One region of the Feifania hominis genome, then DNA from elsewhere that is predicted to be linked to it. Evidence: predicted binding sites of a transcription regulator. Region 1 holds the regulator's gene; the other holds the start of a gene.

Evidence for each region. The regulator Rex, encoded in region 1, represses fermentation and respiration genes when NADH is low (regulators of the CRP and FNR family bind a similar motif). The targets are predictions, from matches to a motif close to ATTGTTAANNNNTTAACAAT.
Region 2: the regulator Rex is predicted to act here: its motif matches at 2,197-2,216, upstream of adhE (bifunctional acetaldehyde-CoA/alcohol dehydrogenase).

The regions. Positions count from the first base shown of each region.
Region 1 covers NZ_JACRSP010000003.1:263,269-266,676, reverse strand. Annotated here, with positions in the region: gene H8695_RS08330 (ABC-F family ATP-binding cassette domain-containing protein) at 1-326, shown strand, start outside; gene H8695_RS08325 (hypothetical protein) at 432-1,070, opposite strand; gene H8695_RS08320 (hypothetical protein) at 1,160-1,417, opposite strand; gene H8695_RS08315 (redox-sensing transcriptional repressor Rex) at 1,505-2,134, shown strand; gene H8695_RS08310 (DNA-3-methyladenine glycosylase family protein) at 2,146-2,979, shown strand; gene H8695_RS08305 (S-layer homology domain-containing protein) at 3,060-3,408, shown strand, end outside.
Region 2 covers NZ_JACRSP010000002.1:549,514-552,921, forward strand. Annotated here, with positions in the region: gene adhE (bifunctional acetaldehyde-CoA/alcohol dehydrogenase) at 1-2,095, opposite strand, end outside; gene H8695_RS06055 ((2Fe-2S) ferredoxin domain-containing protein) at 2,448-2,696, shown strand; gene H8695_RS06060 ([Fe-Fe] hydrogenase large subunit C-terminal domain-containing protein) at 2,698-3,408, shown strand, end outside.

The DNA of each region.
Region 1 (3,408 bases):
CTGCCGTCCCCGCGACGGACTTTGAGGGGACGTTCGCCCACTACCGCGCGGCGCTCGAGAAGACCGCCCAGAGCGCGCCCGCGCCGAAGAAACCCGCGCCCAGACAGGCTCCCCGCCGCGACACGGGCGCCGCCGCCCGGCGCGCGCGCGCCGTCGAGCGCGAGATCGAGGCGCTCGAGGAGCAGGCCGCGGCCCTCGCGCAGGCCATGGAGCAGGCGGCGAGCGACTACGACAGGCTTCAGACCCTGCTCGACGAGCAGCAGCAGCTCAGAGAGCGCACCGACGCTCTCTACGCCGAGTGGGAAGCTCTTCAGCAGGACAGCTGACGCCCGGCCGCGCAGCGCCGCCGGACATGCCGGCTGTGACGCCGCGCCGGCGTCACAGCATATACAGAGAGGGGCCGCCCCGATGTGGGGCGGCCCCTCTCTGCGTCAGCGTCTCATTTCGTCGTAGAATTTTTGGGGCGAGACATTCTTATTCAGGTAGCTCTCCCAGAGGGCCCGCCGCTCTCCGGCGCCGTCCCCCGCGGCCGGCAGAGACTCGAGATACCCCAGCACCAGTTTGTGGTAGTGGCTGTTGTAGACGTGTTTCGCCTTGGCCGGAGTCAGGTTCAGCTCCCCCGCGATCTTCTGAAACGACGTGCCGCCCTCGCGCAGGCTCACAATGCGCGCGACGGTCTTTTCCCCCAGCGGCGGCAGCAGGGGCGGCAGACTCTCGGCGAAAGACTTCGGCATTCCCGGCTCGCCGCACCGGTATCTGTCGAGAAGCTCCTGCCAGCTCTTTTCCAGATACGCGCAGGCGCAGCGGCGGTCCTGATAGCACTCGTAGATGCTGTAGTAGAACTTTGTGACCTCGGCGGCGGTCTCATGGCCGAGCCAGCACGCGATGTGGTTGAGGTAGAGGCGAATCTGCTTCACTTTCACCCTGTTGTAGAGCTGCGCGGCGCCCCCCGCCGATCTGCCGGTGCGCCGCGCGATCTCGGCGAACGCGGCGTTCTCCTGGTCACGCAGCAGCATGATCTCATAGGCGCTGTCCTGCGCGAGTGTACTGTATGGAATATCGGTCAACATGGCAATTCCCCCGTTTAATATCAGACAGGTTACTATGGTTATGCTATCAGATACGAAATGTAAAAGATACGCCCACCGTGAAACAACGGTCATGTAACCGTGACATCTTTTGGCAGCTTTTTTTCCAAATGACCATCTGCTTTTCGATTTTCCTTTCTCGGCAGAGCTTTTTGTTTGCATTCATCGTAACGCAGCAGAATCGTTTTTTCCAACACTGATTCGCTGTTATCATTGACACATAAAATGCTTGAGTGTTCGCGCGCGGCAAACGGGCTGATCGTGCCAAAGCCCTGTCGCGGAGCCGCGACCGCAGCAGGCGTCCATGCTTGTACCGCCGCCGTTTCCACTGCCCGCAATTTGTTAATTAATTGACAGACCGCGCCCTTTTATCGTATAATAGCAGTATCTTTACACGAACATTCAGGGGGCGCGAGATGAAAGACAAGATCTCACTGGCAGTCATCCGCAGACTGCCCCGCTACTACCGCTATCTCGGCGAGCTGCTCGCAAACGATATTGACAAGATCTCCTCAAAGGAGCTCTCGGCGCGCATGGGCATCACCGCCTCGCAGATCCGGCAGGACCTCAACTGCTTCGGCGGCTTCGGCCAGCAGGGCTACGGCTACAATGTGCGCTATCTTCACGATGAAATCAGCAACATCCTCGGGCTTCAGAACTTCTACCCCGCCATCGTCATCGGCGTGGGCAACCTCGGCACCGCGCTGATTCAGCATCTCAACTTTGAAAAGCGCGGCTTCAAGCTCGTGGGCATCTTCGACGTCAAGCCGAGCCTCGTGGGGCTCAACATCACCGGCGTCACCGTGCAGCACATCGACGAGCTCGAACACTTCTTTGAGACCCACAGGCCCAAGATCGCGGTGCTCGCCGTGCCGCGCAGCGAGGCCGGCCCCATCGCCGACCGTCTCGAGGCGCTCGGCATCGAGGGGCTCTGGAACTTCAGCAACGGCGACATCCATCTCAAGACCGAAATCCCGGTGGAAAACGTCCACCTCGGCGACAGCCTCATGACCCTCTGCTACCGCATCAACGAGCGGGGCAAGTAATACAAACTGTTATGAATATCGCAATAAATACAACCTGTATCGGCTCGTATGCCGATTTTGACCTCGCGCAGACGCTGCACTCCGGCCAGTGCTTCCGCTTTGAGGAGCGCGGCGGGGCCTTTCGCGTCTGCGCGGGCGCGCGGTGCTATCTGCTCTCCCAGCGGGGGAGCAGTCTTTTTTTACACGGCGAGGCGGCGGCGCAGGACATCGACTTTCTCACCCGCTACTTCGATCTCGCGCGCGACTACGGCGCCATCAAGCGCGCGCTCTCGGCGGGCGACCCGGTCATGGCCGAGGCCTGCCGCTGCGCGGGCGGCGTGCGGGTGCTGCGCCAGGACCTCTTCGAGGCGCTTGTCACTTTCATTCTCTCGCAGAACAACAACATCCCCCGCATCAAAAAGATCGTCGAGGCCCTGTGCGAACACTTCGGCCCCCGCCTTGAGGGCCCGTGCGGGCCCTATCACGCCTTTCCGACGCCCGGCGCGCTTGCGGGCGTCACGGCGCAGGAGCTCGAGCCTCTCCGCGCGGGTTTTCGCGCGCGCTATGTCGCCGATGCCGTTGAAAAGCTCGCGCGCGGCGAGGTGTCGCTCGAGCTCGTGCGCGAGGCCCCCTATGAGCAGGCCAAAGCGGAGCTGATGAAGATTCGCGGCGTCGGTGAAAAGGTGGCAAACTGCGTGCTGCTCTTCGGCGCGAACCGGCTCGACGCCTTTCCCGTCGACGTGTGGATCGCCCGCGCCATCGACCGCCTCTACGGCGGCGAGATCGACGCGGGCCGCTTCTCTCCCCACGGCGGCATCGCGCAGCAGTACCTGTTCTTCTACGCCCGGGAGCAGGGTCTGAAATAATTGCGGAATTTTGTGCTCTTTCGCAACAAACCGGTGGGCGTCTCTCGTCTAAGAAGTATCATCTGTCAGGAGGGATTTTTATGAAACGACGTCTCTTTTCGCTCTGTCTTGCCCTGTGCCTTGTCGCGGGTCTTCTGCCGCCGCTCGGCGCGCTCGCCGTGGATACGGACGAGCCCCCCGTCGCCGAGTCGAGCTACCGGGATGTGCCCGCCGGAAACTGGGCGGTCGACGTCATCGAGCGCGCAACCGCTCTCGGGATTGTCAACGGCGTCGACAGCGAGGCGCAGCTGTTCGGCTTCGGCCAGAACGTCAAGCGCAGCGAATTCGTCGCCATGCTCACGCGCCTGTTCGGCTGGGAGCGCGAGATCGTCGTCACCCCCTCCTTTGCCGACTGCCGCCCGACGAGCTGGTACTACGACGACGTCGAGA
Region 2 (3,408 bases), on a different contig from region 1:
CGTAGGCCTTTTTGAGATTCTCAAAGACGAGCTCAATCGCCTGCAGCGCGAGGCCGTCGGTGTAGTCGGACGCCATGACCGAGACATAGGCCTCCATCGCGTGGGTCAGAACGTCGAGACCGGTGTCGGCCGTGATGGACTTGGGCATGGTCATGCAGAACTGCGGGTCGATGATGGCGACGTCCGGCGTCAGCTCATAGTCGGCAAGCGGGTACTTGATGTTGCCGTTTTTCTTGTCGGTGATGACCGAGAACGACGTGACCTCCGACCCGGTGCCGGAAGTGGTCGGAATGCAGACCATCTGTGTCTTTGTGCCGAGTTTCGGGAAAGAGAATGTTCTCTTGCGGATGTCCAGAAAACGCAGGCGCAGGCCGTCGAAGCTGGTGTCAGGGTGCTCATAGAAGAGCCACATGCCCTTGGCCGCATCCATGGCGGAGCCGCCGCCGAGCGCGATGATGACATCGGGCTGGAAGCGCTTCATGGCCTCGACACCGCGCATGATGGTCTCAACCGACGGATCGCTCTCAACGTCGGCGTAGATCTCGCTGTGGCAGTACTCGCTGCGCTTTCTCAGATAGTAGAGAATCTTGTCAACATAGCCGCTCGAGACCATGACCGGGTCTGTGACGATGAACGCACGCGAGATGTTCGGCATCTTCTCGAGGTACTGAATGGAGTCATACTCAAAGAAGATCTTCGGCGGAACTTTGAACCACTGCATATTTTTTCTCCTCTTGGCCAGGCGTTTTTTGTTGATGAGGTTGACCGACGAGACGTTCGACGTGGTCGAGTTGTGCCCGTAGGAACCGCAGCCCAGTGTGAGGGAGGGAGTGTTGGTGTTGTAGATGTCGCCGATGGCGCCCTGCGACGACGGGGAGTTTGCGATCACGCGGCCGACACGCATGGCCTCGCTGTACTTCTGGCACAGTTCCTCGTTGGAGGAGTGGATGACGGCCGAGTGGCCGAGACCGCCGAGCTCAAGCATCCTATTTGCATAGTCGAAGCCCTGCTTTGCGTCCTCACAGACAAAGTACGCGAGCACCGGCGAGAGCTTCTCATGCGCCAGCGGGTACTCGTCTTTCGGCTCGGGGAGCTTGGCGATGAGAATCTTGGTGTCTTTCGGGACTTTGATGCCCGCCTGCTCGGCAATCCATGTGGCAGGCTTGCCGACGACGGCGGCGTTGACCGAGTGACCGTCCTCCTTGATGACGTATTTCGAGAGAAGCTCAGTCTCTTTCTCATCGGTGAAATAGCAGTTGTTCTCTTTCATGAACTGCTCAAACGGGGCTGCAATTTCCTTGTCGACAATGACTGCCTGCTCGGAGGCACAGATCATGCCGTTGTCAAAGGTCTTCGAGAGCATCAGGTCTGTGCAGGCGCGCTTGACGTTGGCGGATTTCTCAATGTAGCAGGGGACGTTGCCCGGGCCGACACCGAGCGCGGGCTTGCCGCAGCTGTAGGCCGAGCGGACCATGCCGGCGCCGCCGGTCGCGAGAATCAGCGAGACTTTCGGGTGATTCATCAGATAGGTGGTCGCCTCGATGGAGGGGTGCTCGATCCACTGGATGCAGTTGGCGGGCGCGCCCGCTTTTACCGCCGCGTCGCGCACGATGCGAGCAGCCTCGGCCGAGCACTTCTGAGCCGACGGGTGGAAGCCGAAGATGATCGGGTTTCTCGTCTTGGCGCAGATGAGCGACTTGAACATGGTGGTCGAGGTGGGGTTTGTAACCGGGGTGGCGCCGGCGACGATGCCGACCGGCTCCGCGACCTCGACGTAGCCCTCCATCTCGTTTTCGTCGACAATGCCGACGGTCTTCTGATACTTGATCGAGTGGTAGATGTACTCGGTGGCGAACATGTTCTTGATGACCTTGTCCTCGACGACGCCGCGGCCGGTCTCCTCATACGCCATCTTCGCAAGGTCAAAGTGGGCGTCGAGTCCCGCAAGGCTCATCGCATGAACGATCTCGTCCACCTGCTCCTGCGTCAGGGACATGTACTCGCGAAGCGCAACGTCGGCCTTTTCGACCAGCTCGTCGACCATCGCTTTGACATCCACCGTCTTCGGGTCTTTGACAACTTTCTCTTTTGCCATTTCTGTTCCTCCTCAATTGATTCCCATTTTGGCTGATTGTTAATTTTATAACAATAATATACTCTATCCCAAGGGCCGCGTCAAGAGGTTGAAGAAAAATAATTGATAAAAATTTAACAATCTTTTTCCCTCTCTATTCTATCATACCGAAAACCGGGTGATTTTTCCACTGTTTTCTGTCTTTTTCTCACCGGCTGGAAACGGTTGCCTCCCCTGGCGAAAAGCACAAGATTTCTCCCTGTTTTTTGCGTGTTTCGCCGCTTGACAGTACCCCTTTTGCCCATGTATAATAATTGTAGTGTTAAATAATTAACAATCGACAAAATACGCTTGTTAAGGGAGAGGACTTATTATGTTGGACGTATTCGTTTGCATCGGCAGCTCCTGCCACCTGAGAGGTTCCTATGACATCATCGGCGGGTTCAAATCGCTCATCGAGCAGCACGGTCTGCAGGACAAGGTGAACCTGAGCGCCTCTTTCTGCCTTGGCCACTGCACCGACGGCGTCACCGTCAAGGTCGGCGAGGAGTTTGTCACCGGACTCAACAAGGAGAACTGCGAGGAGAAATTCAACCAGCATATTCTCAGCCGGGTGAAGTGACATGGAAGTGCTGCGTTTTCAAAAGGCAAATTGCAAAGACTGTTACAAATGCATCCGCGAATGTCCGGTCAAATCCATCCGCATCAAGGACCACCAGGCCCAGATCATCGCGGACGAGTGCCTGCTCTGCGGGCGCTGTGTGGTAGTCTGCCCGCAGAACGCCAAGGAACCGCGAAACGATGTACAAAAGGTGCGCGACGCCATCGCCGCCGGCCGGCGGGTCGTGGCTTCGGTCGCGCCCTCGTTCATCGCCGGTTTTGAGTGCTCGGGCATTGCGCAGTTTGAGGAGCTTCTTCAGAAGCTCGGCTTCGCTGAGGCCCACGAGACCGCACTCGGCGCCTACATCGCCAAGACCGAATACGAGCGCATGGTCGCAAGCGGCGAGCACGACGTCATCATCTCGTCCTGCTGCCACTCGGTGACCCGCCTGATTGAAAAATACTACCCCGACGCGCTCAAATATCTCGCTCACACCCTCTCGCCCATGCTCGCACACGGGCGCTACCTCAAGCAGCAGGACCCCGATTGCTACACCGTCTTTATCGGGCCGTGCATCTCCAAAATCGACGAGGCGGAGCGGTACCCGGGCATGATCGACTGTGTGCTGACCTTTGACGAAGTGGCCGACTGGCTGCGCGAGGAGCACATCGAGCTACCGAAAGACGACAAGCTCGACGGCTCCACGTTCCGCTCGCGCTTTTTCCCGCGTGCG